Regions from separate parts of the Ureibacillus sp. MALMAid1270 genome, predicted to be linked through region 3. Evidence: riboswitches for the same ligand, from Rfam matches in the RefSeq annotation. Region 3 holds a riboswitch; each other region holds the start of a gene.

Region 1 (8,247 bases), on a different contig from region 3:
AAAGGACAAATTAAGTACAATGTCAGAAGACGAACAATTAGAATTACTTGCTTCAGATGGTATGTTAATTAAAAGACCAATCGTAACAGATGGAAAAAAGGTAACACTAGGATTTAATGAAACAGAATTTGAAGAGACATGGAAATGACACATTAACCTACCTTGTATTTAACTGAAAATTGTGGCAAACTTAAGTTGAATATCATTCAGTAAAAGTCACCTGCTTATTAAGTGGATAGATGAATGCCGATGATTAAATTTCGGGTACAATACTCGACTAAATGAGATGCCTCCGGCGGTTGCCACAGATTTTGAAAGAATATTATCGATCTTCATCGATGAAATCTGGAAAAAATACGCCAAGGCGCATTTAAACTTACTACATATTGTTGGAGGGGTATTATGAGCACACCAAAAGATTTACGTTACTCAAAAGAACATGAATGGGTAAAACTAGAAGATGGTAAAGCACGTATCGGAATTACACATTTTGCACAATCTGAATTAGGCGATATCGTTTTCGTAGAACTTCCACAAGTGGGTGACGAACTTCAATTTAACCAACCATTTGGTAGCGTAGAATCAGTTAAAACAGTATCTGAATTATATGCACCAGTATCAGGTAAAGTAATTGAAGTTAACTCTGAGTTAGAAGATAGCCCTGAGTTAGTTAATGAATCACCATATGAACAAGCTTGGATGGTTGTTGTTGAAGTAACTAACGCTTCAGAAGTTGATGAATTATTAACTCCAGAACAATACGAAGAATTGATTGCAGAATAAGAATTAAAACGCCAGGTTAATTGAACTGGCGTTTTTTTAAAATCACAATATAATATATAAAACATCTTAATTCCTATATCGGGCAGCCAATCTCTTTGTAATCAGCGGATTTTATTTCATATGTATTTACAATTCGTGAGGTGAGCAATATGACTGTTGAAAAGTGTATTATTGTTGAAGGCCGTTCAGATATGCTAAAATTAGCCCCTATTTTATCAGAAGATGTACAAATTGTTTGCACAAATGGGACAATTAGTGAAGATGCACTGTTGGAACTAATTGAACCATATGAGAAGTGTAAATTATATACATTCTTTGATGCTGATAAATCTGGAGAAAGACTTAGAAATCTAACAAAGAGAATTTACTCAGAAGCAGTTCATTTATTGATCCCTAGAAGTTACATGGAAGTCGCGAATGTCCCGAGTAAATTGTTAGCACAAAGATTAAGGGAAGCTCGATTCTCTGTGCATAAACGGTATCTAGTTTAATGAGGATGAAGTGCATAATACATCTCGTAAAGGCGCACAAATTAAAAAACAATACTTTTCGGAGATTTTTTCCGATGGTGGTTATTAATACCCAGGGTGGTGCAAAATTCGTATAAGCGAATTTTGCGCCACCCTTTCGTATTTTTGTTATAATAAAAAATACGAGTAAAGTATAGGATGAGTGCCATGGAAGAATGGAATCAACAACAATGGAAAAAAGTGATGCAAGATCATGAGCTAGCTGCCTTTTATTTATATACACCAATGTGTGGTACATGTGCAGTTGCCTCCAAAATGATGGAAGTGATTAAGAACGTCATCACAGATGTCCCAATCGGTAAAGCAAACATCAATTTTCTAGAGGATTTGGCTATGGAACATCAGATTGAAAGTGTTCCATGCCTGTTAATAAGTCGTGACGGAATTGTTACAGAAAAAGTTTATGCTTTTCAGTCTGTTCAAAATATTTATGAAAAGTTAAAAAAATAGATTGACGTGTATAAATATCCATGATAAAGTAACTTTCATAATAAATAAAACGAACGACAACTCTTATAAAGAGCGGCGGAGGGAAGTGCCCTATGAAGCCCGGCAACCATCACTGTGTGAAAAGGTGCCAAGTCACTCAAAGTTTCTAACTTTGATAGATAAGAGAAGGATCATGATTTTTCATTGTGTAATCAAACCCTTCTACTTATTGATGTAGAAGGGTTTTTATTTTAAATAATTCGTTCAACTTCAAGTTAGTGAAGTATGAAAATCATATAAAAAAAGAGTGATGATTGAATCAATAACATCACAGGTACCCTAATGTTGTTAATTGTTAGTAAGTCGATATGAATAATGGTAGTTTCATATTTGGTTACAAATAATGCACACGGGAAACGCTACATATAACGCGTCTAGTTAAAGGAGATCAATCATGATTGAGTTGAAAAATATAGAAAAACTATATAAAACGGACAATGGCGTAATCACTGCTGTGAAAGATGTGAACCTTACTATTAAACAAGGAGAAATCTTCGGGATTATCGGTTACAGTGGTGCAGGTAAAAGTACGTTAATTCGTCTGTTAAATGGTTTAGAAAAGCCATCAAGTGGAACAGTTGTTGTGAATGGTCAAGAGATTTCATCAATCTCGGGCAATAAATTAAGAGCTGCTCGTCAAAAAATAAGTATGATCTTCCAACACTTTAATCTTCTTTGGTCAAGAACAGTTGAAGAGAATATCTCTTTTCCTTTAGAGATTGCTGGGGTGAAAAAGGAAGATCGTGCAAAACGAGTAAAAGAGTTAATTGACTTAGTTGGTTTGTCAGGAAGAGAAAAATCCTTCCCATCTCAATTATCTGGAGGACAAAAGCAACGTGTTGGTATTGCAAGAGCACTAGCAAATAATCCTGAAGTTTTACTTTGTGATGAAGCGACAAGTGCGCTGGATCCAGAAACGACAGATCAAATTTTAGAGCTATTGCTCGATATTAATAAGCGCATAGGGCTAACAATCGTCTTAATTACCCATGAGATGCATGTTATTCGTAAGATTTGTCACCGTGTTGCCGTAATGGAAGCCGGCCAAATTGTAGAACAGGGTGAAGTATTACAAGTGTTCCAAAACCCACAAGCGCCAATTACGAAAAACTTCGTTATGCAAGTTTCAGGTAAAAAAGAAGCTAAAGTTTCGATTGAACAAATACTTACAAATTATTCTACAGGTAAAATTGTTAAGTTATCGTTTATCGGAAATAAATCCGAACAACCGATTATTTCACATCTAATAAAAGAATTTGATGTGGAAGTAAATATAGTACATGGAAGCATATCACAAACTGCAAAAGGTCCTTTAGGAACACTAATTATCCAAATAGACGGTACAGATTCGAAAGTAGAAGAGGCATTGAAACATTTAGATTCAATTGATATTCAAACGGAGGTGATTGATCGTGCTTAGTCAATTATTTCCGAACGTAAGATGGGATAAAATGTGGGAAGCTACATATGAAACCATTTATATGACTTCAATTTCTACTGTAGTTACATTTGTTTTAGGTTTAGCCATTGGGGTTTTATTGTTTTTAACAAGTCCACATCAACTTTGGGCAAATCGGTTAGTGAACTTTATTACTGGCTCATTGGTCAATATATTCCGTTCCATTCCGTTTATCATATTAATTATTTTACTTATTCCGTTTACGAAGTTTTTACTTGGAACTATGCGCGGAACGAATGCGGCTTTACCCGCTTTAATTATTGGGGCTGCTCCATTCTATGCGCGAATGGTACTTATCGCACTTCGTGAAATTGATAAAGGTGTAATTGAAGCAGCAAAATCAATGGGTGCAAAAACTTCCACGATCATTTGGAAGGTGCTAATCCCTGAATCACTTCCAGCACTTCTATCAGGAATTACGGTTACTGCAGTTGCACTTGTAGGTTATACAGCAATGGCTGGTGTCATTGGTGCAGGTGGATTAGGTAACCTAGCTTTCATTGATGGGTTCCAACGTAGTCGTGATGACGTAGCCTTAATGGCAACTATTGTTATTTTAATTATCGTATTTATCATCCAGTTTATCGGTGACTTCTTAACTTCTAAAACCGATAAGAGATAAGTAAACTTGATGTCCTTGGCAAAAGCCAATCACATAAAAAAACAACATATATGAGGGAGAAAAATAAAATGAAAAAACTATTATCATTTTTAATTTTATCTTTAGTTGTAGCTGTACTTACTGCTTGCGGTTCAGCAGAAAAAACTGAAGATACAAACAACAATGCAAGTGAAGGTACAACAAAACAAACTGAATCAACAGAAACTACTGAAACAACAAAATTAGTTGTAGGTGCTTCAAACGGTTTACATGATTTAATCTTAGAACAAGCTCAACCAATTTTAGCTGAAGAAGGTATTGAATTAGAAATCGTACCTTACCAAGACTATGTATTACCTAACGAACACTTAGAGTCTGGCGATTTAGATGCAAACTATTTCCAACACATTCCTTACTTAGAAGATGAAATTGCTCAAAAAGGTTATGATTTTGTAAATGCTGGTGGTATTCACGTTGAACCAATCGGTATTTATTCTCAAGATTATGCTTCACTAGATGAGTTACCAGATGGTGCAACAATCATTATTTCAAACTCTGTAACTGACCAAGGTCGTATTTTATCTTTACTAGAAGTAGAAGGTTTAATTAAATTAGATCCAAACGTAGAAAAAACTGTTGCTACAGTTGACGATATCATTGAAAACCCAAAAAATTTAGTAATCGATAACAGCTCTGCTCCAGAAATGTTAGTTACTTATTACGAAGAAGGCGAAGGGGATGCAGTTGTAATCAACTCTAACTTCGCAATCGATGCTGGTATTAACCCAATCGAAGACTCAATCGCAATTGAAGGTTCTGAATCTAAATACGTAAACGTAATTGCTGTACGTTCAGAAGATAAAGATAATCCAGCAATTAAAAAATTAGTTGAAGTTCTACACACTAAAGAAATTCAAGACTTCATCATTAACGAGTGGAAAGGCGCAGTAGTACCTGTAGCTGAATAATCACTATATAATAGGAAGAAACTCTTGGGAATTATCCCAAGAGTTTCCTTTTTTTTATTATCTAAATTGAGTTAAACGAGAGAAAAAGTTACTAACAAAATTTAAAAATACTTGTTCAGATGGGGCCAATTCACGGTTTATAGGGTATACAACTCCTACTGTGCGAGTAATTTGGGGATTTTCTATTGGTACTCTTACTGTGAATCTTGGAATTGTATCGTTAATAGAACTATCTGGTAGAAGTGTTATACCAATGCCTGCTGCCACAAGCCCTTTTAACGCATCTAAATCTTCCCCTTCAGAAGTAACATTCGGTAAAAAACCTGCAGATTTACAAGCGTCGTATGCTACTTTATGTAATATAAATCCTTCAGGGAATAATACAAAGTTCTCATTTCTTAAATCCGATAAGTTTAAACTTTCTCTCTTAGATAAAGGGTGGTTAGCGGGTAATAATGCATGGATACTCTCACTAAATAAAATATTTGTATCAATTACTTCATCTTTTGGAGGTACCGGTCCTAAAAATGCTAGATTTAACTCGCGATTTTTTACTGCATCGATTAAATAACGATAGGATCCTTGTCGTAAGTGAAATGAAACATCTGGGTATTCCTTTTTAAAAGCCGATATAACTGTTGGTAATACATAGCTTGCTAAGCTCGTAGGGAATCCAATCTTAATCGATCCTTTCGCGGGGTCAAGATATTCTTCCACTTGTTTTGCTGCATTATCAATTGCCTTTAATGCAGTAATACAATGTTCTAAAAATACTTTACCAATCGGAGTCAGTTTTACATTTCGACCGATTCGTTCGAAAAGTGGTGTTCCTAATTCATCTTCTAAGTTTGCAATTTGTCTACTAACTGCAGACTGAGCAACATGAAGATGTTCTGCAGCCTCTGAAATATGTTCTCTTTCCGCAACTTCTACAAAGTAACGTAATTGACGTAATTCCAATAATCTCACCCCATTCATCTAAAAAGTAGATGGATTTCATTTAAACTATATATTGTTAATATTAATTTAAAAACAATACAATGTAAATACGCTAATTTAGGGCATTTGGGGGGAACTAAGATGACTTTTCATAAATTACCAAACGCACAAGGCTTGTATTCACCGGATTTTGAGCATGATGCTTGTGGAATTGGGTTCTATGCAAATATTAAAGGTAAAGCTTCACATGATATTGTGAAAAAGGGCTTAGAAATGTTATGTCGGTTAGACCACCGTGCTGGTCGTGGTGGTGACGGAAAAACGGGTGATGGGGCTGGTTTAATGGTACAGATTCCCCATGGTTTTTATAAATTGAATTGTCCCGAACTAAATTTACCGAGTAAAGGTGAATATGGTGTTGGACAATTATTCTTTACAGAAAACGAACTAGAAAGACAAAAAATTGAGAGTACAATCAATAAATTAATTGAACAAGAAGGACAAAAATTAATTGGATGGCGTACTGTACCGACAAACAAGGAACTTTTAAGTGAATCAGCTAAAAGTACTGCACCAGTAGTTCGACAAGTTTTTATCCAAGCAAACAATGTAAAAGATATTAAAGAGTTTGAAAGAAAACTTTATTTAATTCGAAAACAAGCTGAGTTTTGGGCTAATGATAATGAGTTGAAATTTTATTGTCCAAGTATGTCAAGTCAAACGATGGTTTACAAAGGACTGTTAACACCAGAAGAAGTAAGTGAATTTTACATTGATCTTCAAGATGAAAGCTTTGTCTCAGCTTTTGCCATTGTTCACTCTCGTTATTCAACGAATACATTCCCAAGTTGGGAACGTGCTCATCCAAATCGTTATATTGTTCACAATGGTGAAATTAACACACTTCGTGGCAATGTAAACTGGATGAAAGCTCGCGAACAACGTTTTGTTTCAGAGGCGTTTGGTGAAGACCTACAAAAATTGTTACCAATCATTGATCAGTCTGGTTCAGATTCATCAATGTTAGACAATGCATTTGAATTTTTCGTGTTAGCTGGTAGAACACCGGCACATACAGCAATGATGCTTATTCCAGAGCCATGGACTGAGAACCCGCATATAACGGATGAGAAAAAAGCGTTTTATGAATTCCATGCATATTTAATGGAGCCATGGGATGGTCCAACAGCTATTTGTTTTACAGATGGTAAACAGATTGGATCTATACTAGATCGAAACGGGCTACGTCCAGCACGTTACTATGTCACTAAAGATGATATGATCGTATTTTCATCAGAAGTTGGTGTAGTAGATATTGAAGAAGATAACGTTTTGTATAAGGAACGTTTAAGTCCAGGACGTATGCTACTGATTGATTTAGAGAAAGGGAAAATCATTTCAGATGAAGAGCTAAAAAGCGAAATGGCTAACATGGAGCCATATTCTGATTGGCTGAATGATAATAAATTCACACTTCAAGATGCTAGTGAAGAGAAATTTAAACTGGATGAATTAACTACAAGACAAAAAATCTTTGGTTATACATTTGAGGATATTCATAAATACATTATTCCGATTGCTTCAAGTGGAAAAGATCCAATTGGTTCAATGGGTAATGATACACCATTAGCTGTATTATCAGATCGTCCACAATCTTTATTTAATTACTTTAAACAGCTATTTGCTCAAGTGACGAATCCACCAATTGATTCAATCCGTGAGCATATTGTAACGTCAACAATGACGCTGTTAGGGGCTGAAGGAAACTTACTTCATCCATCAGCAGAGAATGCTAAACGAATCTTTTTAAATACTCCAATTTTAACAAATAGTGAGTGCGAGAAAATAATTGAAATTCAAGATTCACATTTCCAAAGTGCAGTAATCTCTCTAGAGTTTTCGGAAGATTTGGAAAGCAACCTAGATAGAATTATTAATGAAGCTGAAAGAGCTATTAATAACGGTAAAACTATCATTATCTTAACGGATATGTTTGAGAATTTAGAAAGTCCGACAATACCTATATTACTTGCAGCAAGTGCATTACATCAGCATTTAGTTCGAACTGGTAAACGTACTTTAGTAAGCATCATTGCCAATAGTGGTGAAGTACGTGAAGTACATCATTTTGCTAGTTTAATAGGCTTTGGTGTGGATGCGATTAATCCATACTTAGCTTACGCAACAATTGCTGAGTCCATTGAAAATGGACATTTAAACCTAAGTTATGATGAAGCTGTTAAGAAATATCGTAAAGGTATAGCAGATGGCGTAGTTAAAGTCATGTCTAAAATGGGAATCTCCACTGTTCAATCCTATAGAGGAGCTCAAATATTTGAGGCTGTTGGGATTAGTAAAGAAGTGATTGATCGATATTTCACAGGTACTGCATCGCAAATTGATGGAATTAATCTTGAAACGATCGGTGAAGAAGCTAAGCGGAGACATCAAGACGCATTAAATGATTTATCTAAAGAA
Region 2 (8,247 bases), on a different contig from region 3:
TGGATTAAAGGCATCCCCGAAATTTAAAACCGTTTTAGCAGGTGGAGGTCCCTTTCCTCGTGACTATTTACTTCGAGCAGAAAAAGTAAATTTACCGATCCAGCAAACATACGGAATGACAGAAACATCTTCGCAAACTGCTACATTAGCTAGTGAGGATGCGATACGAAAACTTGGTTCTGCAGGAAAACCACTATTTTTCAATCAAATAAAAATTGCTGAAGCAAATGGTAAGCCACATGTTGAAGGAGAAATATTAGTTCGTGGACCCCATGTGACACCTGGTTATGTTGGTCAGTTTTCATCAAGAAGTGCCACAGTTGATGGTTGGTTACATACTGGAGATATTGGTTATTTAGATGAAGAGGGTTATTTATACGTGGTGGATCGTAGGTCAGACCTTATTATTTCAGGTGGAGAAAACATTTACCCTGCAGAAATTGAAAATGTGTTAATGGCACATAGTAGTATTCGAGAAGCGGGGGTATGTGGAACAACCGATGAAACTTGGGGTGAAGTGCCAATTGCTTTTGTTGTATTGAAAAATGAAACAACAAAAGAAGAAATATACGAGCATTGTATTGAACATTTAGCGAAATATAAAGTACCTAAAGAAATTTACTTTGTTGAATCTCTTCCACGTAATGGTTCAAATAAATTAATGCGCCGAAAACTTAAAGAATTATTAGATTAAAAAAATCCTCGAATTGGACAACTCCACTTCGAGGATTTTATTTTTGTTCACAGCATAGCCATTAAGATTACGGATTTAATGCTTCTTTAAACGTTTCAATATTCTTTTTCATTAAAGTAAAATAGTCTTCATTGTTAGCAACATCTTCTTGTGTTAAAACACTTAAATTGTGTAATGTTAAACTTTTCGCCCCAACTTCATCTTGAATAACTGATGTTAGGTTAGAAGAGACGTTTTGTTCAAATAAAATGTACTTCGCATTAAGTTCTTCTGCTAAATCCACGATTTCAATGATTTCCTTTTGAGAAGGTTCACTTTGAGAGTTTAGACCAGCAATCGGTACTTGGATTAATCCATATTGGCCAGCAATATAGCCAAATGACGAATGTGAGATAAAGAATGTTTTCGTAGATGCTTCTGCAACTAGTTGTTCAAATTCAGCATCTAAAGATTGCAATTCACTTTTCAGTTGTTCATAGTTTTCAGTAAAAATGGCTTCTTGTTCAGGCATAGCATTGACTAATTCATTTTTAATCGTTAATGCTAATTCTTGGCTTAGTACAGGCGATAACCATACATGAGGGTCAAATTCACCATGATTGTGATCATCATGATTTTCTGTTTCACCATCTTCTTCCTCATCATGATGTTCAGCAGCCTCATCATAAGAATGACCAATTGATACATGTAACTGTTCTTCTGTTATGTTTTCACTCGTAGCTACAAACTTTACGTTTCCATCGGCTAAAGTTGTTTCAGCTTTTTCCACAAATCCTTCTAAGCCTAAACCGATATAGAAAAATAAATCGCTATCGGCTAATGACATCATATCTTTTTGTGTAGGCTCAAAAGTATGTTCATTTGAACCAGTTGGATAAATAGATGAAACATTGACATAATCTCCGCCAATTCGCTCAGCAAAATAAGTTAGTGGATATACTGTTGTATATATATCAATTTTATTTGGAACGTTTTGTCCGTTAGATTCGGAACTAGAGCATGCAGTTATTAGAAGTGCCATAACTGTCAATGCAGTCATTAACATAAGTTTTTTCATGAGTGATTCACTCCATAAATAGTAATAATTACGATTTGTAAAATTCAACAAGAATTATCATAACGTAATATAGTTAAAAACACAATAAAAATAGCCTTCGAAATTTACTTTTTTTTCGAAGGCCATTCGTCTGGTACAGGATCAAAGCCGCCAGGGTGAAAGGGTTGGCATTTCAATATTCTTTTAATAGTTAAAAAAGCTCCCTTAATTGCACCGTGTTTCTGAAATGCTTCCAGTCCATATTGAGAACATGTTGGATGAAACCGACAACTTGGTGGTGTCATTGGTGATATATATTTACGATACAATTTAATCAGCCATATAAACGGGTATTTCACTTGTCATCCTTCTTTATATCAAAAGTATTTTGATGTGGTTTTGGATCAATTGTTTGTTCAAACATACCACGTTTCCGATACTTAATAAAGAATACCGCACCAATAATAATTAATAAATAGATGACTGCAACTAAAATAATGATAGCCAAAGTAATATCCAAAGTAACTCACTCTCCATTTATTCTAAATATATTATATCTTAAAAATAGAAAGAGTTCCTAAAGTATTATTGAACATTATGGTACGAATTTAAAGTTATAAATTAGATTATAAAGGAAATAGTAATTATGAAAGTTTCAATAATTTATTTCTATAAAAAGAGGTGCCAATAATGACAACAAACAAACTAAATACACAATTAAACGAACTGGTAGCAACTTGGTCCGTCCTTTATACAAAGTTACATAATTATCATTGGTACATTAAAGGCAAAGACTTTTTCACATTACATGCTAAGTTTGAGGAGCTTTATAATGAGGTTACTTTAAATTTAGACGAAGTAGCAGAGCGTATCTTAACTAAGGGTGGTAAACCTGTTGCTACATTAAAGGAGCACTTAGAACTCTCACATGTTCAGGAAGCATCGGGAAATGAAACATCAGAGGAAATGGTTCAAACTATTATTGATGATTTTAAAAAGGTAATGAAATTATTAAAGGAATCAATGAATCAAGCTGCAGAAGATGGAGATGAACGAACAGAGGATATGTTAAACGCAACCTATCAAAGCTTAGAAAAACATAATTGGATGTTAACGGCATATTTAGGATAAATTCAAAATAAGAGTGAGAAGAAATTCTTCACTGCTTTTCTAGTATAGTAACAATGTATGCTCCTCATACTTATGAAAAAGGAGTGTTAATTATCGAAACGAACCTTTATGTATCGGTAGCAAATAATTCTTATAGCTATGTACCACTTGGAGAACCATGTGAATTTAAATTGAAAATGTCTTCGGAAAAAGCACGTGTCTTTGAACACCTATTCCAACAGATTAACTCAATAGAATTCCATAATGCTGTACGAGCACATATACCTTATTTACAATATCACATGGATGAATCAAATCACGAGATCGACTATAGAATCATGAAAATTTATGCTCTTATTCATGAGTTTGGTGATGAAGAGACAAAGAAATTTGTGGAACAATTACCTTACTTTAATAACTGAGTGACAATAATCCCTTTACTAGCTTATTATTGAATTAATAGGAGTTGAGTAAAGGGATGTTTACATTTATAGATGAAAATGGGTGCAAAGTAGAATTATCTTTCAAGGAAAATCAATTTTCCATTCAACCAACACATGTTTTAGTATTAGTTAAATATAAAGAAAAATGGTTATGTGCCATAAATAAAAAACGTGGAGTTGAATTTCCTGGTGGAAAGCTTGAACATGGGGAAACTTTAGAACATGCAGCTATTAGGGAAGTTTATGAAGAGACATCTGTACATATTTCAGATTTAAAATGGTTTGCTGAATACTTAGTACATGGGGAGAATCCCTTCTGTAAAACAGTTTTTACTGGAAAAGTAGAAAGAATAGATTCGTTTGTAGAAGAACATGAAACGATTGGAATGGTTTGGCTATCAAATGAAGAATTGTTAAATCACCCGAATCTAAGCTTTTATATGCGCGATGAAGGGATGAAAAAGATATTACAGGAAGTGATGCAGCATGAAAGACAATGGTAGTATTGAAACGATTCGTAAATTTCCATCACCAAATCCAAATGTTGCCCTATTTGAAATAAGTTACTGGTCAGAGGGTTTATTAGTTAAAGGATTATTAGCAAAGCCAGTAAGAGAAGGAAATTACGAGGCTTTATTATATTTAAGAGGTGGATTGCAATTTGTTGGGGCTGTCAGACCTGCTAGAATAGCTCAGTTTGCTTCCCATGGATTTATTGTATTTGCCCCTTATTATCGCGGAAATCGCGGTGGACAAGGTCGTGACGAGTTTGCAGGAAGCGATCGATACGATGCAGTACATGGTGGAGCCGTCTTGAAGCAATTTTGCAATAAAGACAAAATTCACGTCTATGGTTTTTCTCGTGGGGGGTTAATGGCATTATGGACATCCATTTTACGTGATGATATTCATTCTGTTGTAGTTTGGGCAGGAGTATCGAATTTGTCCTCCATGTATATCGAAAGAGTGGATATGAGAAGAACATTAAAAAGAATAATCGGTGGTCCTCCTACAAAGTTTAAAGAACTATACGATGAAAGAACACCGCTATATAAAATAAATAAAATCAATGCTCCAGTTCTAATTATCCATGGTTTAGAAGATCGAAATGTAAGTATTGAACAAGCATATTATTTAGAAAATGCTTTAAAAAGGGAAAATAAAGAATACGAAACATGGTATTATCCAAGCTTACCTCATCATTATCCACCAAAAGAAAATAGAAAAACTGTAAAAGTCCTTTGTGAGTGGATGAAATCAAAATCGGCTAAATCGGTTACTGATATTAATACAATAGATGGGAATTAGATTAGTCAGCGCAAAATAAAAACATCAACTCGAAATTTTCCGAGTTGATGTTTTTTTATGATATATGTTAAAAAATGATTATGTCGATGTGATTATACTAAGGGTGCACCATTTTTCGCTATTTCATCAGATACATTACCAAATTTTTTAAAGTTTTCTTTAAATAAGTCTGCTAAAGTAGCTGCTTTTTGATCGTATGCGTCTTTATCTGACCATGCATCACGTGGAATTAATACTTCAGAAGGTACGCCTTCGATGCTTGTTGGAATGTGTAAACCAAATACTGGATCTTGGATTGTTTCTACATCATTTAATTTTCCATCGATTGCAGCACGAACCATTGTACGAGTGTAAGAAAGTTTCATACGATTTCCAACACCATACTCTCCACCAGTCCAACCAGTGTTAACTAAGAACACTTGTGCACCATGCTCATCAATTTTCTCACCTAACATTTCAGCATAGCGTGTTGCTGGTAGTGGTAGGAATGGAGAACCGAAGCATGTTGAGAATACTGGTTCTGGTTCTGTAACACCACGTTCTGTACCTGCTAACTTAGAAGTGAAACCACTTAAGAAGTGATACATTGCTTGCTCTTTTGTTAATTTACTGATTGGAGGTAAAACACCAAATGCATCAGCAGTTAAGAAGATAATTGTCTTAGGGTGACCCGCTACAGATGGAGTTACAATATTATCGATAAATTGAATTGGATAAGCTGCACGAGTATTTTCAGTTAATGAACCATCATCGTAATCTGGTTTACGAGTTTCTGGGTCAACAACAACATTTTCTAATACAGATCCAAAGCGAATGGCATTATAAATTTCTGGCTCTTTTTCAGCAGAAAGGTTAATTGTTTTTGCATAGCAGCCACCTTCGATGTTGAATACACCGTTATCAGACCAACCGTGTTCGTCATCTCCGATAAGTTTGCGATTTGCATCTGCAGATAAAGTTGTTTTACCTGTACCAGAAAGACCGAAGAACAATGCTACGTCGCCAGCTTCGCCAACGTTTGCTGAACAGTGCATTGAAAGGATACCTTGTTCTGGTAATAAGTAGTTCATAATACCGAAGATTGATTTTTTCATCTCACCAGCATATTCAGTACCACCGATTAAAATGATTTTCTTTTCAAATGATACAATGATAAATGCTTCAGAATTTGTACCATCAACAGCAGGATCTGCTTTAAATGATGGAGCAGAGATGATTGTAAATTCTGAGTTATGAGAAGCAAGTTCTTCTTCAGTTGGACGGATGAATAATTGATGACAGAATAAGTTATGCCAAGCAAATTCGTTTACAACTTGAATTGGAAGCTGTGATTCTTTGTCAGCACCTGCAAAGCCTTTGAATACATAAAGTTCATCTTTTTCTTTTAAATATTTTAATACCTTAATATAAAGGTTATCAAACACTTCAGCAGAAATTGGTTGATTTACTTTACCCCAGTCAATTTTGTCTTTTGTGCTCTCTTCTTCAACAGTAAATTTATCTTTAGGAGAACGTCCAGTATATTTACCCGTTTGCGCTACAATAGCACCGTCAACTGTTAAAATTGCTTCACCACGTTTTGTTGATGTTTCTACTAATTGAGGTACTGATAATTGTGTTTTTACATTTTCACCCTTTAATAATTCCTTCAGTTCATTTGCAATTTCTACTGAATTCATCGATTAAATACCATCCTTTTTTCGTAATGTTCCCGTATTTTGGGAGGTTTTTATATAATTTCAAAAATAGTATAACACATTGGATTGAATAATCTATACTAATCCATAAAAAAATTGTTACATTTAAATGTAATTACAGGTCAAGAAAAATTAATTGACAAAGAACGCTAATTTTCGTACCATTTACAATTGAACGGATACTCTTATCCCGAGCTGGTGGAGGGTCAAGGCCCTGTGAAACCCGGCAACCTGCTATTACTATTTCTATAGTAAATAATAGCGATGGTGCCAACCTGATGCAAGGGAAAATTCCCTTGAACGATAAGAGTGAAAGGTATTTAAGTTGTAATTCCTTTTGCTCATGTAAAGTACGTGAGTAAGGAATTTTTTTTTGTATAAAATAAAAATGAGCAAATGCTAATGTACATAACATGCTCCTGCGATTACTGATCGCAAAATGCTTTTGTGGCAAAGCTTAGTGTACAACATTATAATGGCTTAAATAATTACTTCCTATTTATATCCTTTCAATTCCTCGTGTTAAAAAAAGCAACATAGCTTGGAGTTTTTTTATAAAAAACTTAACATGGGTAATGAGTACCGTATCAAAATAAGAAACTTTTTCGCTTCTTACTTAGGAGGACATATATGACAAATCGTCGACTGTTTACATCAGAAAGCGTAACAGAAGGGCATCCAGATAAAATCTGTGACCAAATTTCAGATGCCATTTTAGATGCAATTATATCAGAGGATCCAAATGCTCGTGTAGCATGTGAAACTACTGTAACAACTGGCTTAGTTTTAGTTGCAGGAGAAATTACAACTTCTACATATGTAGATATTCAAAGTGTTGTTCGTAATACAGTAGCAGAAATAGGGTATACACGCGGTAAATATGGTTTTGATGCTGAAAATCTAGCAGTATTAACTGCTATTGGTGAACAATCACCTGATATTGCACAAGGTGTCAATCAAGCCCTTGAAGCAAGAGAAGGCTCTATGTCAGATGAAGATATCGAAGCAATTGGAGCAGGTGACCAAGGTTTAATGTTCGGTTATGCTTGTAATGAAACTCCAGAACTTATGCCATTACCAATCAGCCTTGCTCACAAATTAGCACGTCGTTTGACAGAAGTTCGTAAAACAAATGAACTTTCATATTTACGCCCAGACGGAAAAACTCAAGTAACTGTAGAATATGGTGAAAACAATCAACCTGTTCGTGTTGATACAATTGTTATTTCTACACAACATGATGAAGATGTATCATTAGAACAAATTCAATCTGATTTAAAAGAAAAAGTAATTTCTCAAGTAGTACCAACTGAACTAATTGATGAAAATACTAAATATTTCATTAACCCAACTGGTCGTTTCGTAATTGGTGGACCTAAAGGTGATGCTGGATTAACAGGTAGAAAAATCATAGTTGATACTTATGGGGGATATGCACGTCACGGAGGAGGAGCATTCTCTGGTAAAGATCCAACAAAAGTTGACCGTTCTGCTGCTTATGCTGCAAGATATGTTGCTAAAAATATCGTTGCCTCAGGTCTTGCGGATCGTGCTGAAGTTCAATTAGCATATGCAATCGGTGTTGCACGCCCAGTTTCTATTTCTGTAGATACTTTTGGTACTGGTAAAGTAGAAGAAAGTAAACTTGTAGAATGGGTAAGTGAACTATTTGATTTACGTCCAGCAGGCATTATTAAAATGCTTGACTTACGTAGACCAATTTATAAACAAACAGCAGCTTATGGTCACTTCGGAAGAAACGATCTAGATGTTCCGTGGGAAAACACAGATATTGCTGAACAATTAAAAGAAAAAGCAAAATTATATCTATAATATTTTAGATATATAAAAACAGGTGGATGATTATCCACCTGTTTTTTAATATTCTTCATATGAAGCTTCTAAAGTCATAATTTTATCCTCAATTTTAGTAGTGATTTCATTTGAAAAATTACTCGT
Region 3 (8,247 bases):
TTAAGATAAAATTAGAAGTCCCGTTTAGTACCCCTTGGATACGACTTACATCATTTACAAGCAAGATATTCTTCATTGTCTTAATCACTGGCACACCACCAGCTGTCGTAGCTTCATATCCTACAAATACACCATTTTTCTTAGCCAATTCTTGTAATTCAAGTCCGCGCTTTGCAAACATAACTTTATTCGCCGTCACAACATGGCACTTATGCTCAACTGCACGTTTTAAATAAGTAAAGGCAGGTTCTTCATTTACAATTGCTTCGAACACAACTTGTAAACCTTTTACTGAAAGGACATCATCGATACTATCTGATAATAAATGTAATGTCCCAGGAACCCGTTCTTTTGTTTTATCACGCACTAAGATCTTTGCAACCTCTAACTCAATACCTAATTTGTTTTTTAGTTCTTCACGTTTTTCATTTAAGATATGGTAGATTCCTTGACCTACTGTGCCAAATCCTAAGATGGCCGCCTTAATTGTTACCATATTAATTTCCGCCTCCATCTTTTATGTAAAAATTCTATATTAAACCCCTAACGAGTTTGTAATCATTTCATGTTTATTTTCAAAACAGTCTAAAACTTTTAACCTTTTGTATTAATCTTAAAACTTATAATAATAGGCTAATAGTGTAAAGTTATATACAAATTGTTGGAAAATTCAATATATAAATTCTACCCTATATTTCTAAGGAACTCAAGAAAAATCTTCCCAAGAAGGACATTTGTTTTTTTAAGAAGGTCAGAATATTTCAAATTTCACTTTAGAAAATTGTAAAATTAAGTATGTACATATCGAAACAAAAAATGTAGCAGCCAATTAGATATATTTGGCCGCTACTATTTCTACGATAAAATTTGTATTTAAAATGGTAGTTTTATTATTAGCAGTAACAGTATCGTTCCTAATTGAAGTGATCCCTAATTTTTTAACGCCCAATGAATGGCTTGTGGTAAGTATGAATTTTCAAGCTTCTCACGAAATGATGATCGAAACTGATAATTCAATTTAAGTAATCCTTCTAGTCCAATCGATCAGTTATGAAGTTGTCGCCCAATGAATGGCTTTCGGTAAGTATGAATTTCGAGATTCTCACGAAATGATGATGGAATTTCGTTATTCATAAGTTTACCTCTAAACTTCATTATCAATTACCCAATTATGCGTTTGTAACAGTTTCTTCTGTAACAGCTTTTGTTAAAGCTTGTTCTAAGTCGTCAATAATATCTTCCACCGACTCTAAACCGATTGATAGACGAATAAGTTCTTCACTAACACCAGCAATTTTTAACTCTTCAGCAGATAATTGTTGGTGAGTTGTAGAAGCAGGATGAATAATTAACGATTTTGCATCACCTACGTTTGCAACGTGGGAGAATAATTGAACATTATCAATTAATTTAGCGCCAGCTTCACGTCCACCTTTGATACCAAATGTAAGAATTGAACCAAAACCATTTTTCAAATATTTCTTAGCAAGATCATGTGTTGGGAAGTTTTCTTTTCCTGGATAATTTACATATTCCACGAATGGGTGGTTTTCTAAGTATTCAGCTACTTTTAACGTGTTTTCTCCGTGTTTTGTATAACGCAAATGAAGCGTTTCTAAACCTTGTAAGAAGTTAAATGCTGAATCTGCACTTAATGTTGGTCCGAAGTCTCGTAATAATTGAACTCGGAATTTCGTTGCAAAAGCTGCTGCTGCAGTATCAATACCATAACGTAATCCGTGGTAAGATTCATCTGGCTCAGTAAATCCAGGGAAACGTCCTTGCGTCCAGTCGAATTTACCTGCATCAACCACGATTCCACCGATTGTAGTTCCATGTCCACCAATCCATTTAGTTGCTGAATGGATTACAACATCTGCACCAAATTCAATTGGGTTTGAACCGTATGGAGATGGGAATGTGTTATCGATAAGTAAAGGTAGTCCATTTTCATGTGCAATTGTTGCTACTGCTTCAATATCTAATACATTCAAACTTGGATTTCCAATTGTTTCTGCAAAAATTGCTTTTGTATTTTCTGTAATTGCCGCACGGAAGTTTTCTGGATCTCTTTCATCGACAAATACTGTTTTAATGCCATAACGAGGTAATGTATTTGCAAATAAGTTGTAAGTACCTCCGTATAATGAACCAGCTGCTACGATTTCGTCTCCAGCTCCAGCAATATTTAAAATAGAGAATGCAATTGCAGCCATCCCTGATGATACTGCCACTGCAGATGCCCCTCCTTCTAATAGGGCAACGCGTTTTTCAAATACATCAACAGTTGGATTCATAATACGAGAATAAATATTTCCTGCTGTTTGTAAAGCGAATAATGAACGTGCGTGTTCTGTGTTCTCAAATGCATAAGCCGTTGTTCGATAAATTGGCACTGCAATTGCTCCTGTTACAGGGTCTGGTTTTTGACCACCATGTAATAATAATGTTTCCGGACGTAATTCTGACATGTTTCTTCCTCCTAAATGGTATTCGATGGATAATCGGTATTTACGAGGAGGTCTTTGGAAAACAAAAAAACCCTCTTCGCTAAGAAGAGGGTTGCAAATGAGCAAGTTTTCCTCCCCTTATCTTTCAGATCCCGACGAATCTGTAGGAATTAGCACCTTTGCGTAAAAATCACGCCGGTTGCCGGGCATCATAGGGCCTAGTCCCTCCGCCACTCTGGATAAGAGTATTTGATTCATGTTCCATCGTTAGACTTACTATAATCCATAGTAATCCACTCTGTCAACAATAATTTTAAAAAATTCGAAACATTTTTTATTTTAATCCGTATTATATGAATCTAGTATAATATAACTAAGACTTTAATATGAAAGGGGTTCATTAGATGGTAATCGCATCATTATTAGTGTTGATTGTCGGTTACTTAATGGGATGTATTCTCGGCTCAAATCTAGCAAAGTCACTAACCGGGGTTAATTTAAAAGAGACTGGCTCTAAAAACGCCGGAGCAACGAATGCAGTGATTTCACTTGGTTGGAAATATGGCATTTTAGTTGTCATTGTTGATATTGGGAAAATGATCTCTACCATCATACTTGTACGTTACTTTTTAAATATTTATGAATTTACAGCAGATGAAATTTCTTTACTTCTATATATTACAGGTGCAGCTGTAATCATTGGTCATAACTTCCCTTTTTATATGAATTTTAATGGAGGTAAAGGAACTGCATCAGTAATTGGTTTATTAATAATGATTAATTGGCAACTAGGATTACTAGCTATTTTAACATTCTTCATTTTTGCATTTTTATCAAATTACCTAATCATTGGCGTTTTCCAACTGTACTTTATCTTAATTGCCGTTTCTTTCACAGAACATTCTATTTGGCCGAAAGTTATTTCAATTAGTTTACTATTAATTGCATTATACTTACACATCGAAAATATTCAACGTATTCGCAATGGTACTGAACCAAAAATGTCAGTACTCTATAAGAAGGAATCCGAAAAATCTAGTTTTAGGACAAATCTACCCAATTGATTATTTTGCCAATAAACTAAAAATCAACTAATATTACCTTTGAAAGTATATTTCCTTTTGGCTTTACTATAAAAGGGGCAAATAATTACTTAAAGGGGAGAAGCAATGTGAACGAAGTAACAAAACTTTTACAAAGTCACTCATCAGTTCGTAAATATACAGGTGAGCTAATTTCAAAAGAAACGGTTATCGAATTAGTAAAAACCGCACAAATGGCTGCAAGTTCTCATTTTGTACAAGCTTATAGCATTATTTGGGTAACAGACGAAGAAAAGAAGGCGAAGCTTGGAGAACTTTCAAAAAATGAATTTCAATTTACAACTGCAGGTGCTTCATTTTTATTCTGCGTAGATTTTAAACGACTTCAGATTGCTGGAAAAAAACAAGGTGTTGATATTGTTGTAGATTCTGCAGAAAACGTTATGGTCGGCATTGCGGATGTAGCGATCTTTGCACAAAACTTTGTCATCGCTGCAGAGTCACATGGTTACGGTATCTGTTATATTGGTGGCGCACGTAATAACCCAGCAGAAATTAGCGAATTATTTGATTTGCCAGAGTACGTATTCCCATTATTCGCAATGACTATTGGAACACCTACTAAACGCAATGAAACAAAACCAAGACTTCCAGTAGAAGCTGTTTTACACGAAAACTCTTATGATATAGAGAAATATGACTCATTATTAGATGACTACGATAGCACTATGGAGAGCTATTATGCTACCCGTAGTTCAAATCAGAAAATGGCAAATTGGACAAAGCAAATGGCCGATTTCTTACTTAAACAAAGAAGACCACACATTAAAGAGTTCCTAGCATCAAAAGGCTTTACATGGAAATAATAGAATAAACCAATCCCCTTCAATTGTCCTATTTATTAAAATGGTTCGAAAGATTACTTACTTTTTCGCTACAATAATAGGTAGTAACTCCTCAATTGAAGGGATGATAGTTTTGATAACAGATAGACATGCCGTTAAGTCGATAGAACAGATTCAGATCAAGCATATTCGACATTTTTATCGTTCTATTGCTGCTATCAATTTAGCACTAGCTGAAATTCATAAAAAACTTGAGGATCAAGTTAATAAACAGAGCTATCGACTAGTTACTGAATATATTAATCAATTTATTTCTTATACTTCTGTATGGAATGTTAAATTTGCATATAACTTGGAAAGCCCTGAAGTAGCAATGCTTCAAATTTTTCATTTAGATTATATATTGGAACAAGAATCAGATAGCCGATTTATATGCGAAAGATCTGCTTTTAAAGAACTAAAAGAGAAGTTTTTTCAACTTGATGCGTTTAAAATAGAGCATATACAACTTAGAAAGCAAAAAATGCTTGATTATATTGATTCACATAAGAACCAGACAGCCCGATAATAAGGAGTGTCTGGTTCTTATTTTATGTCCAAATAGCACTACCTTTAAATTCATACATACTAGTATTTACTTTTTTAGGAGGGATTCAATTGAAAAATGTATTCATCATTTTATTTTTAATAACCAGTATTTATTATGTGTTCTTTGATTCTTTTATTTCAGACCCTATAAAAATAGTGTTTAAATTGATTCCTATGATTCTCGTACTATTAATAGCGTTTTTATCTAATAACCTTGCAAAAACCTATAAAACATTCGTACTCATTGCTCTCATTTTCTGTGCAATAGGAGACTATACGATTCAATGGTTCATCTTTGGTTTAATTAGCTTTTTAATTGGACATCTATTTTATATTCGAGCGTTTCTTTCTACTAACGAGCAAAAAGTACCATCGATCGCTAAGATTCTTTTAGTTACTTATGGTATTGTAATGGCATTCATCATATTAAGTGTCGTAATTCAAACAGGCAACATCGTTATGGCAATAGCTGTTTTCTGTTATATTACTGTTATATTAACAATGGGCTGGACAGCATTTAGAACAAAGTCCAAACTCGCAATAATTGGTGCATGTCTTTTTATCATTTCAGATTCAGTTCTAGCTATTAACAAATTTGTATTATCAGTTGATTATTCACATCAACTAATCATGTCCACCTACTACTGTGCTCAAATATTTATCGCTTTAAGTATAGATAATTATTCAGCAATTAAAAGTAAAGGTGTACAATAGCAGTAGATATAATCTATTTCCAATTCAAGGAGGACTTACCATTGAAAGAACAAGTCATTGAACGTTTAGTACGTTATGCAAAAGTAGATACAACATCTAACCCTGAAAGTACTACAACACCTTCTACTCAAAAACAATTTGATTTATTAAATTTATTGAAGGAAGAGTTAGAAACAATCGGTTTATCAGAAATTAGCTTAGATGAAAATGGCTACTTATTTGCTACATTACCGGCAAACACAGATAAACAAGTTCCAACACTAGGCTTTTTAGCACACGTTGATACATCACCTGACTTCTCAGGAACAAATGTAAACCCGCAACGAATCGACAATTATGATGGTGGGGACATCCAACTTCTAAATGGGTTAGTTATGTCACCAAATTACTTCCCTAATTTAAAAAATTACGTTGGTCAAACGTTAATTACAACTGATGGAAATACCCTTTTAGGTGCTGACGACAAAGCTGGGATTGCAGAAATCATGACAGCAATGCAATATTTAGTGGAACATCCTGAGATTAAACACGGCAAAATTCGTGTTGCATTCACTCCGGACGAGGAAATCGGACGTGGACCTCATAAGTTTGATGTTGAAAAGTTCGGTGCTGATTTTGCCTATACATTAGACGGCGGTCCACTTGGTGAATTACAGTATGAAAGCTTTAATGCTGCTGGTGCTAAAGTAACAACTCGCGGAACAAGCGTTCACCCTGGTTCAGCTAAAGATAAAATGGTAAATGCGATTACACTAGCGATTCAATTCCAAAATGAAATGCCAAAAAATGAAGTACCTGAAAAAACAGAAGGCTATGAAGGTTTTATTCATCTAATGAATTTCAATGGTCATATAGAGGAAGCAAAACTTTCTTATATTATCCGTGATCATGACCGTGAAAAATTCGAAGCTAAGAAAGCGCATATGTTAGCGGTTGAGAAAAAATTAAAAGAAGCATATGGCGAAGACGCAATTACTGTTGTAATCGAAGATCAATATTACAACATGCGTGAAAAAATTGAACCTGTATTTGAAATTGTTGAAATTGCTAAAAAAGCGATGGAAAACTTAAATATCACACCTGTTATCGAACCGGTTCGTGGTGGTACTGATGGTTCCCAATTATCTTATATGGGATTACCTACACCTAACATTTTTGCTGGCGGGGAAAACATGCATGGTAAATTTGAGTATGTATCGGCTGAAACAATGGAACAAGCAACGAAAGTAATTTTAGAAATCGTTCAACTGTTTGAAGCTCAAAATTAATTAACTAAGCGAAGTAAGACTACCTAAGATCTTGCTTCGCTTCATTTTTCATCACTCTTTTCTGAATATTGCGAACCCTAATCAATTACTCAAATATGTACTATTCATATGAAAGTAGGTTAATAGATTGAAAGAAATAGCACTTGGAATTTTGGCAGCTCTTTTCTTTGCTGTAACTTTTATATTAAATCGTTCAATGGATTTAGATGGTGGTAGCTGGTTATGGAGTGCCTCACTAAGATATTTTTTTATGCTTCCTTTTTTGATTGGCATGGTGTATTTACGGAAGGGTTGGAAACCTCTTGCGAATGAAATGAAAAGTCAACCATCCAAATGGCTGCTTTGGAGTTTTGTAGGGTTTGTTTTGTTTTATGCACCGCTTACTTTTGCCGCTTCATTCGGACCAGGATGGATTATTTCTGGTACATGGCAATTTACAATTGTCGCAGGTATATTACTTGCTCCATTGTTCGTTATTAAAATAGGAAACCAAACCATTAGACAAAAGATTCCTATCCTATCACTATTAATCTCTTGTGTTATTTTAGTAGGAATTATATTAATTCAAATACCTCAAGCGCAATCTGTTACGATTGAGACATTACTACTCGGAATTCTTCCTGTTATCATTGCAGCATTTGCATATCCTCTTGGAAATCGAAAAATGATGGAGGTTGTTAGTGGTAGACTTGATACATTTCAAAGAGTATTAGGAATGACTATTGCCTCATTACCAACATGGATTGTATTAGCAATCATTGCACTATTTACGGTTGGACTCCCTTCCGTAAGTCAAATCTTTCAGTCATTAATTGTTGCACTAAGCTCTGGTGTTATTGCAACAGTACTATTTTTCGTAGCGACTGACCGAGTTCGAGAAGACCAAGGAAAATTGGCAGCCGTTGAAGCAACACAATCAACAGAAGTATTATTTGTGATCATTGGAGAAATGCTTTTACTAAGCATTCCACTACCTGATTCGATGGCGTTAATAGGAATTGCGATCATTGTAATTGGTATGTTATTACACAGTTATCATACTTTTTTGGCAAACCGCGCAGTTAAACTAAATTGAGTGGCAGTCTATCATACTGCCCCCTCCACAACTTTAGGAGCACTAATCAGTTCTAGTTAACTTTTGCTAGAAAGATTAGTGCTTTTATATTTTCAAAAATACCAACTATTATTTTGCCCCAATCTTTTACTCTTTGTTTTATTTGCTTCATACGATCATTTTTCTTTCTATTTCTTTCACTTTTTGATGAACTAACTTCATAAAATCATCGACACTTTTCCCTTTCGAATCGATATTAAAAGCTTTTGCTAAATATTGAACCGT
Region 4 (8,247 bases), on a different contig from region 3:
AACTTTAAAAAACATCCTTGATACGGCTAGCTCCAAGAAAGGTTTGGATATTATCGGGATTATAGATTGTCATTCACCTGAAGTAATAGGAGAAATTGAAGTATTACTTACTAAAGGGGAGATGGAACAATTATCTGAGGGTGGTCTCCGTTATGAAAACACTACATTGATACCCGGATCTGAAATAGAAATATATGACGAAAATTGCCAAGGTCCCATTCATGTGTTGGCTTATTTTCCGACGATTTCTATTATGAAGGAATTTTCTAATTGGATGAGCTCAAACTTAAAGAATATCCAGTTAAGTTCCCAAAGAATCTACTGTGATGGGCTCACTTTACAAAGAAAAGTAAAGGATCTAGGCGGTCTTTTTATTCCTGCACATGTATTTACTCCTTTTAAAAGTCTTTATGGTAAAGGAGTTAGTAGTAGTTTAACTGAGGTATTTGATCCAGCGTTGATCGATGGTATTGAACTAGGCTTAAGTTCTGACACAGACATGGTTAAAAGAATAGGAGAACTAGAGCAGTATACGTTCGTCACAAATTCAGATGCACATTCTCTTGGAAAGCTAGCTCGTGAATATCAAAAGATTGAATTGAAGGATGCGACATTTCGAGAAATTGAAATGGCGTTACAAGAAAGTAATGGCCGAAAAATAGTAGCTAATTATGGATTGAATCCTTTGCTTGGAAAATATCATTCAACCGCATGTGCTAATTGTAGTGAGCCTTTAATAGAGGGAGAGTCTGTATGTAGGAAATGCGGTAGTAAGCTCTTTGTGAAAGGTGTTTCCACACGGATTCAAGAACTATCTGATTTAGTTGAACCGACAAGAAAAAGACCACCATATATCCATCAAGTCCCATTAGATTTCATCCCAGGGATTGGACCTAAAATGATTGAGCGGTTATTGAGTATCTTCGGAACTGAAATGAATATATTGCATACTGTTACACGCGAAGAATTAGAACAGTACTTACCACAAAAAATCGCCAAATTAATTGACCAAGCACGTAAAGGGGAGTTAACGATCGATGTTGGTGGGGCTGGAAAATATGGAAAGGTTCATTAAATAATAAAAAATTTGGGTAAAAATTAAACAAGCTACATTTTAAGACGGGGAATCTTAAAAGTAGCTTGTTTATAGGGATGTAATGCCACAAAGGACATTTAATTTATAGCAAATTGGGGAATTTGCTAGGGGATACAATAATAATGTTGCCAATAATGAAATATTTTAATCAGAAAATTAAAAATTTATCGATAATTAGTCATTCCATTTTAAACTTTCGAAGAAACGGTATACTTCTTCAAATACAAGTTCCTTTTCTTTATCGAGAGTTAAAATATGACCTGAATTGATAAAACTTTTAACTGATTTAATACGAGATTTTACCGAATTATATATTAAATCTGCACTTTCGCAGTAATAATCATCATCATTTAGTCCACGTAAAATATGAACTGGAGTTTGAATCGTGTCTAATTTTGAACTTGTATCATTAATAATTCCTTGCAAATAAGTAAGGGATGGCATACGTACATATTGAGCAACCTGAGTTGGACTATCATTTTGCTCATCATAAGTACCAGAAAGTTTTTTATATTTAATCGTATAATCTACGATACGGTTTTGAAGGCTATCTACACTTTTTGCAATAGCAGGTGCACTCATAGCCACAATTGCTTTTGTTGGACGTTCTTCGCCAAGTCTTAGTGAGAATATTCCACCAAGAGATACACCAGCAACCGCAATTTCGTCATAACCTAAGCTACGGAGATAATCGTAACCTTCAACAGCACTATTCCACCATTCCATTGGATCTGTATTAATAAGTGTTTCAGGATCTCCACCGTGTCCTTTATATAAAGGTGCGTGTACAGTGTAATTACGTTCCGATAAATAACGACCTAAGCGTTTAACGTCATTCGTATTGCCAGTAAAACCATGAAGTAATAGAACTGCACGTTTGCCAGCTTCTATCGTAAATGGTTTTGGCGGGATGATTTTCATTTTTAATAACTCCTTTTAATGTAAATATTTTGTGTCAAAGAAATGAAAGTTAATAAAAAATAGTTGTTTTTTATTTAAAAATTTGATATGCAAACCTGATGTTAAAGCTTATTATAGTAGTAACCTTACATAAATACAATTTATTATTTTTATCATATTGATTCCAAAATGTTATTGGTTGAGGGGGTTTGTGAGGTGGAAATTCAACAGCTAGAATATTTTAAAATTGTTGCTGAAATGCAGCATATGACCCATGCCGCTGAACGTCTGAGTATCTCTCAGCCAGCATTGAGTAAGTCTATTTCAAATATTGAACAAGAATTAGGTGTTCCTTTGTTTGATCGACAAGGAAGATCGATTATTTTAAATCGTTATGGAAAACTCTTCTTAGAAAGCGTTGACATTATATTAGATGAGTTTAGTAAAGCGAAAGAGGAAATAAGTGAACTTATAAAACCTGGATTTGGTGAAGTTTCCTTTGGATTTATCCACACATTAGGAATGTCCGTAGTGCCTACTTTAATGGCACATATTCCTGAAAAGTATCCAAATATGAAATTTACCTTAACTCAAAGCGCCTCCTATAATTTATTAAAAGGACTAGAAGAAGGAAATATTGATTTATGTTTATCTCAAAAAATTCAGTCAAAAATAATGGATATACAGTGGGTTGAACTATGGAGTGAAGAGCTATTTGTAATTGTGCCAAATACCCATCGTTTTGCTAGTCGGGAATCCATTAAGCTGAAAGAGATTAAAGACGAAAACTTTATCTCCATCAAGCGCGGAAATGCTTTGAGGAAAATTGTAGATGAGTTTTTAGAAAAGGCTGGGATAACAGCTAATACAACATTTGCAGGGGAAGAAATGCATACAGTAGCCGGTTTCGTAGGAGCTGGATTAGGTGTATCGTTAATCCCTGATATAAAAGGTTTAAATGAATACAATGTTACAAAGATACGTGTAACGGAACCGATTTGTGAAAGAAAAATCGGTGTTTCTTGGGCAAAAGGTCGTTATTTATCGCCCGCTGCAACACAATTTAAAAATTATTTAGTGGAATATTATACAGGTGAAAGTCCTGTAGAAAAATGGAAATAAACTTTTAACAAAAACGTCAAGCCTATTAAAACCTATAAAGGTGTGTGTTTTTTGTACGCAAATAAAGAATTATTCATACAACTACTACAAGATTCAAATTGTACTTTAAATGACTTACAACTAGATGATGTAATTACTCAATACGATCTAGCTAAAAGTGGAAATGAAGAAGCCATGTTAATAGTTGCTCGAATTTATAAAGAGATAAAAAAATACGATGGTTATTTGTTTTGGTTACAAAGTGCTGCTGCGAAGGGAAATACAGAAGCTCAGTACTTACTAGCTAATTGTTATATTGATGGTGAAATCATGGAAGAAGATTACGATGAAGCCTTTAAGCTATATCAAAAAGCAGCTGAAAATGGCCATCCAGATGCCGCGAATAACTTAGCAGATATGTACTTTAATGGAGAAAGCGTTGAAATCGATGAAATTGAGGCAATTAAATGGTTTACATTTGCCGCAGAACATAATGTAACAGAAGCGATGTTCACATTAGGAATGATTTACGAACAGGGAATTGGCGTCGAAGAAGATGAAGACAAAGCATTTGATTATTATTTACAAGCAGCTAAACTAGGAGATGTAGAAGCGCAATACCGACTTGGTACAATTTATCTTGATGGAGACTTAGGTAAAGATCGAGATGTCGGCAAAGCGATCAGTTGGTTTAAAAAAGCGGCTAGTCAGTATAAAGTAGATTCGCTATTTAATCTTGGATATATTTATGAAAATGGAATTGAAGTGAAACGGAATGGTAAGTTGGCACTTACATTTTATAAACAAGCTTCACTGCTAGGCGACTTACAATCAAAAATTAGTATTGCTAGGATATATGAAAAGGGAATTGATGTGAAGAAAAATCCCGAAAAGGCTAAAAAGTGGAGACAACGTGCTGATCAACAAATGAGAACGATCGAAGAATAACTCACGAGTAAAATCGGGAGTTATTTTTTTGTAAAATATTTAATTTCTATAAGTAGTATTTACAAATTACGGCTAAGATTTACTAAATTTGTGACAGAACTCACATTTGTTCATGTGGAAAAAGTTTATACTATAGGTACAAATAACTCGAGGAGATGTAAATATGAAAACAATTGCAGTAATTGGTGGAGGAATTACGGGGTTAACTACAATGTATTACCTAAATAAACAATTAAAAGAAGAAAATATAGAAGCACGATTAGTATTAGTTGAACGCAATTCATATTTAGGTGGAAAAATGCATTCCGCTTATGAAAAGGGTTACATAATGGAAACAGGTGCTGATTCAATGGTTGCACGTCACCCGGCAGTTTTAACATTAGTTCGTGATTTAAATTTCGAAGATCAACTTGTATATAACGAGACAGGTATTTCTTATATTCACACAAATAACGAACTTCATGCGATACCACCAGGCTCAACCTTCGGAATACCAATGAGTGTAGATTCTTTAATGGCGAGTACATTAATTTCAGAAGAAGGAAAGAAACGTGTTCTACAAGACGAAGAAATTCCAAACCCAGGATTTACAAAAGAAAGCTCTATCGGTGAGTTTCTAGAATATTTTTTAGGTGAAGAAATTGTTCGGAAACAAATTGCGCCAGTTCTTTCAGGTGTTTACTCAGGAAACTTATACGAGTTATCACTGAATTCAACACTACCTTATTTAGTCGACTATAAAAATGAGTATGGAAGCATTATGAAAGGCTTTGAAGCAAACCGTGCAAAGTTTGAAAGCAGTTCAAATAAAAAATTTGTTTCTTTTAAAAGAGGATTATCTCAATTGATTATTCATTTAGAAGAGGCGCTACCAGAAGTAGAAATTTATAAAAATAGAGAAACGAAAAATATTAAAAAGACAAATAGCGGATATGAAGTAGCCTTTTCAAATGGTGAAACTTTACAAGCTGACGTAGTCGTATTGGCTTTACCAAATCAAGTAGTACAAACTTTGCTAGATGATGCAGAACTAGATCAATACTTAGGAAAGTTTACAAACGCTTCGGCAATTACAATCTATTTAGGATTTGACCTACCAGATTCTGTTCTTCCTGCTGATGGTACAGGATGTATTGTTTCTCATAATAGTGATTTAGTTTGTGACGCATCTACATGGACGAGCCGAAAATGGAAACATACATCATCAGATGGAAAGCTACTTGTTCGACTATTCTATAAAAGTTCAAATCCAAAATATAAAGAAATTGTTCAAATGACAGAAGACGAGCTTATAAAAGTCGCCCTTCAAGACGTTAAATTAAGTATAAATGTAGAGGATGTACCAGTTGTAGCAAATGTTACAAAATGGATTAACCAAATGCCAAGATATGATTTAGCGCACAATGAAGCACTACAAAATGTTTTAAGCCAAGTCGAGTGCAAATACCCTAACCTATTGTTAGCAGGATGTTCTTATTTTGGTGTTGGAATTGGTGCATGTATTGATAATGGTAAAACAACTGCTAAAAAGATTATGACGAGTCTAAAAGCTGAATAATCAATTAATTAATTTTGAAAAAAAGTTGAAGTTTTTAGAATTTTAAGTTAAAATTTAATCTATTACAATAATAAATACGATTCTTATCAAGAGAAGCAGAGGGACTGGCCCGATGATGCTTCAGCAACCAACATTTAAGATGTAAGGTGCTAAATCCAGCGGTCGAACCCGATAGATAAGAAGGAATTTCACATTTGTTATGTCAAGCCTTCTATTCTAGTAGAAGGCTTTTATTTATACCGGTGAAACCGTCCGTAAGACCCCCAGCTAGATAAAACCATGATGATTAGTTGGGAGTCAACGGACGCTAACATCCCGATTAAATTTTTACTTTATACAATTAAGGAGTCAAATATATGAAACTAAAAGAAGCGTTAAAATCAAGAGTACTAACTGCTGATGGAGCAATGGGAACGCTATTATACTCCTACGGTTTAGATTATTGTCATGAAGAGATGAATCTTGTACGACCAGAACTGATTGAAAAGATTCATAGTGAATATATAGCGGCTGGAGCAGACATTATCCAAACAAATACCTATGGAGCAAATGCAATTAAACTTGCTCGTTATGGACTTGAATCTAAAGTCGTTGAAATAAATGAAGCTGCCATTCGTTTAGCTAAAAATGCTGCTAAACCAGGCGGTCAGTTTGTAGTAGGTTCAATCGGTGGGATTCGTGGTGTCAGAAAAAATGATACAACTTTAGAAGAGATTTTATCTGCTGTTAAAGAGCAAGCCGAGGTTTTAATTAAAGGTGAAATTGACGGCCTTTTACTTGAAACTTACTATGATTTTGAAGAACTAACGGCAACTTTAAAATTACTAAGAGGTTTAACAGATCTTCCTATCATTGCCCAAGTGTCAATGCAAGAAGTGGGTGTTTTAAGTAACGGGCTAACATTGAATGAGGCTTTTACTGAACTTGAGAAACTAGGGGCAGATCTAGTTGGTGTTAACTGTAAGTTAGGTCCATACCATACAATTCAAGCATTAGAAACGGTGGAACTTCCAGAACAAGCGTATATATCTGCTTATCCAAACGCTTCTTTATTAGATTTAGATGAAGGACGTGTAATCTACGAATCTGAAGTGGATTATTTTGCTCGTGCAGCACTTGAATTATCAAAACAAGGTGTGCGACTAATTGGTGGTTGCTGTGGAACTACACCGAAACATATTGAAGCTGTTAAAAAGAAATTGGCCAATTTAAAACCAATTGAAAAGAAATTAGCAAAACCAAGAAAAGAAATTTTAATTAGCGAACCAGAGCCAACAAACACAGAGCCTCTTCATGAAAAAGTAAAACGTGAACGCTCGGTAATTGTTGAGCTAGATACGCCTAGACATTTGGAAGTGGACGCTTTTGTTGAAGGTGCGAAAGTTTTATATGATAACGGTGCTGATTTAATCATGATGGCGGATAACTCTCTCGCTTCTCCTAGAGTAAGTAACATTGCAATGGGTGCGATTTTAAAACAACATGGAATCCGTTCAATGCCACATATTACTTGCCGTGATCGCAATTTAATTGGTTTGCAATCACATTTAATGGGGCTAAATGCACTTGGTCTTCATGATATTTTAGCTGTAACTGGCGACCCAACAAAAGTGGGTGACTTCCCAGGTGCTACAAGCGTATATGATGTTTCGTCTATGGAGTTAATTGCACTTATTAAACAGTTAAATGAAGGAATTTCTTTTTCTGGTAAGGCGCTTCGTAAAAAAGCTAACTTCTCAGTTGCAGCTGCCTTTAACCCGAATGTACGTGTATTGGACCGTGCTGTAAGTCGATTAGAAAAGAAAATCGAACATGGTGCTGATTACTTTATCTCTCAACCTGTCTATTCAAAAGAAAAAATCGTAGAAATTTATGAAGCTACAAAGCAACTTGCAGCACCAATCTATATCGGAATCATGCCACTTACAAGCTTTAGAAGTGCAGAATTTTTACACCATGAAGTACCGGGTATTAAGTTGTCTGACGAAGTTCTAGAGAGAATGAAGTCATGTGATGGCGATAAAGATCGTGAAGCTGAAGAAGGGCTTGCAATTGCAAAAGAATTACTTGATACAGCAACACAATATTTCAATGGAATTTATTTAATTACACCATTTTTACGTTATGAACTAACTAGGGAACTAATGGATTATATAAAACAACTCGATGAAGAGACTAAAGGAGTTATGGCAAATGGTTAACCATCTGATAGAAAAACAACTGGATAAACGCATATTAATTATCGATGGTGCAATGGGAACCATGCTACAACGCGAAAATCTAACAGCTGAAGATTTTGGTGGAGAAGCGTTAGATGGCTGTAATGAAAATTTAGTTATTACACGTCCAGATGTAGTGACAAAAATACACCGTGAATATTTAAAAGCAGGTGCAGACATTATTTGTACAAATACGTTTGGCGGCACTCCACTCGTTTTAAATGAATATGGATTAGGTCATAAAGCAGAAGAGATTAATAAACTCGCTGTTCAACTTGCAAAAGCAGCTGCAGAGGAATTTACTACAGAAGAATGGCCACGTTTTGTTGCGGGTGCAATCGGACCAACAACGAAAACATTATCGGTTACTGGTGGTATTACCTTTGATGAGCTGACAGAAAATTTTTATGTTCAGGCGAAAGCGT

Evidence for each region. Region 3 has a riboswitch for S-adenosylmethionine ahead of ACOQFO_RS09840 (O-acetylhomoserine aminocarboxypropyltransferase/cysteine synthase family protein). Riboswitches for the same ligand answer to the same signal wherever they lie in the genome.
Region 1: another riboswitch for S-adenosylmethionine. It lies ahead of ACOQFO_RS05330 (methionine ABC transporter ATP-binding protein); the one in region 3 lies ahead of ACOQFO_RS09840 (O-acetylhomoserine aminocarboxypropyltransferase/cysteine synthase family protein).
Region 2: another riboswitch for S-adenosylmethionine. It lies ahead of metK (methionine adenosyltransferase); the one in region 3 lies ahead of ACOQFO_RS09840 (O-acetylhomoserine aminocarboxypropyltransferase/cysteine synthase family protein).
Region 4: another riboswitch for S-adenosylmethionine. It lies ahead of ACOQFO_RS10550 (bifunctional homocysteine S-methyltransferase/methylenetetrahydrofolate reductase); the one in region 3 lies ahead of ACOQFO_RS09840 (O-acetylhomoserine aminocarboxypropyltransferase/cysteine synthase family protein).

What each region holds. Positions count from the first base shown of each region.
Region 1 is NZ_JBMIRP010000043.1:527-8,773, forward strand. It holds gene ACOQFO_RS05310 (arsenate reductase family protein) at 1-148, shown strand, start outside; gene gcvH (glycine cleavage system protein GcvH) at 403-783, shown strand; gene ACOQFO_RS05320 (toprim domain-containing protein) at 933-1,274, shown strand; gene ACOQFO_RS05325 (thioredoxin family protein) at 1,461-1,763, shown strand; SAM riboswitch class I at 1,824-1,928, shown strand; gene ACOQFO_RS05330 (methionine ABC transporter ATP-binding protein) at 2,197-3,222, shown strand; gene ACOQFO_RS05335 (methionine ABC transporter permease) at 3,215-3,883, shown strand; gene ACOQFO_RS05340 (MetQ/NlpA family ABC transporter substrate-binding protein) at 3,952-4,830, shown strand; gene ACOQFO_RS05345 (LysR family transcriptional regulator) at 4,888-5,790, opposite strand; gene gltB (glutamate synthase large subunit) at 5,911-8,247, shown strand, end outside.
Region 2 is NZ_JBMIRP010000084.1:2,348-10,594, reverse strand. It holds gene ACOQFO_RS11005 (o-succinylbenzoate--CoA ligase) at 1-694, shown strand, start outside; gene ACOQFO_RS11000 (metal ABC transporter solute-binding protein, Zn/Mn family) at 762-1,751, opposite strand; gene yidD (membrane protein insertion efficiency factor YidD) at 1,856-2,089, opposite strand; gene ACOQFO_RS10990 (hypothetical protein) at 2,086-2,250, opposite strand; gene ACOQFO_RS10985 (Dps family protein) at 2,421-2,861, shown strand; gene ACOQFO_RS10980 (transposase) at 2,945-3,262, shown strand; gene ACOQFO_RS10975 (NUDIX domain-containing protein) at 3,319-3,786, shown strand; gene ACOQFO_RS10970 (alpha/beta hydrolase family protein) at 3,770-4,591, shown strand; gene pckA (phosphoenolpyruvate carboxykinase (ATP)) at 4,684-6,270, opposite strand; SAM riboswitch class I at 6,471-6,598, shown strand; gene metK (methionine adenosyltransferase) at 6,919-8,121, shown strand; gene ACOQFO_RS10955 (hypothetical protein) at 8,167-8,247, opposite strand, start outside.
Region 3 is NZ_JBMIRP010000076.1:26,844-35,090, reverse strand. It holds gene ACOQFO_RS09845 (homoserine dehydrogenase) at 1-496, opposite strand, end outside; gene ACOQFO_RS09840 (O-acetylhomoserine aminocarboxypropyltransferase/cysteine synthase family protein) at 1,170-2,471, opposite strand; SAM riboswitch class I at 2,586-2,696, opposite strand; gene ACOQFO_RS09835 (glycerol-3-phosphate acyltransferase) at 2,855-3,514, shown strand; gene nfsA (oxygen-insensitive NADPH nitroreductase) at 3,622-4,359, shown strand; gene ACOQFO_RS09825 (hypothetical protein) at 4,472-4,906, shown strand; gene ACOQFO_RS09820 (lysoplasmalogenase) at 4,996-5,640, shown strand; gene pepT (peptidase T) at 5,682-6,908, shown strand; gene ACOQFO_RS09810 (multidrug resistance efflux transporter family protein) at 7,036-7,983, shown strand; gene ACOQFO_RS09805 (hypothetical protein) at 8,131-8,247, opposite strand, start outside.
Region 4 is NZ_JBMIRP010000080.1:6,324-14,570, reverse strand. It holds gene ACOQFO_RS10575 (endonuclease Q family protein) at 1-1,075, shown strand, start outside; gene ACOQFO_RS10570 (alpha/beta hydrolase) at 1,271-2,017, opposite strand; gene ACOQFO_RS10565 (LysR family transcriptional regulator) at 2,213-3,118, shown strand; gene ACOQFO_RS10560 (tetratricopeptide repeat protein) at 3,170-4,045, shown strand; gene hemG (protoporphyrinogen oxidase) at 4,209-5,603, shown strand; SAM riboswitch class I at 5,684-5,785, shown strand; gene ACOQFO_RS10550 (bifunctional homocysteine S-methyltransferase/methylenetetrahydrofolate reductase) at 5,960-7,804, shown strand; gene metH (methionine synthase) at 7,797-8,247, shown strand, end outside.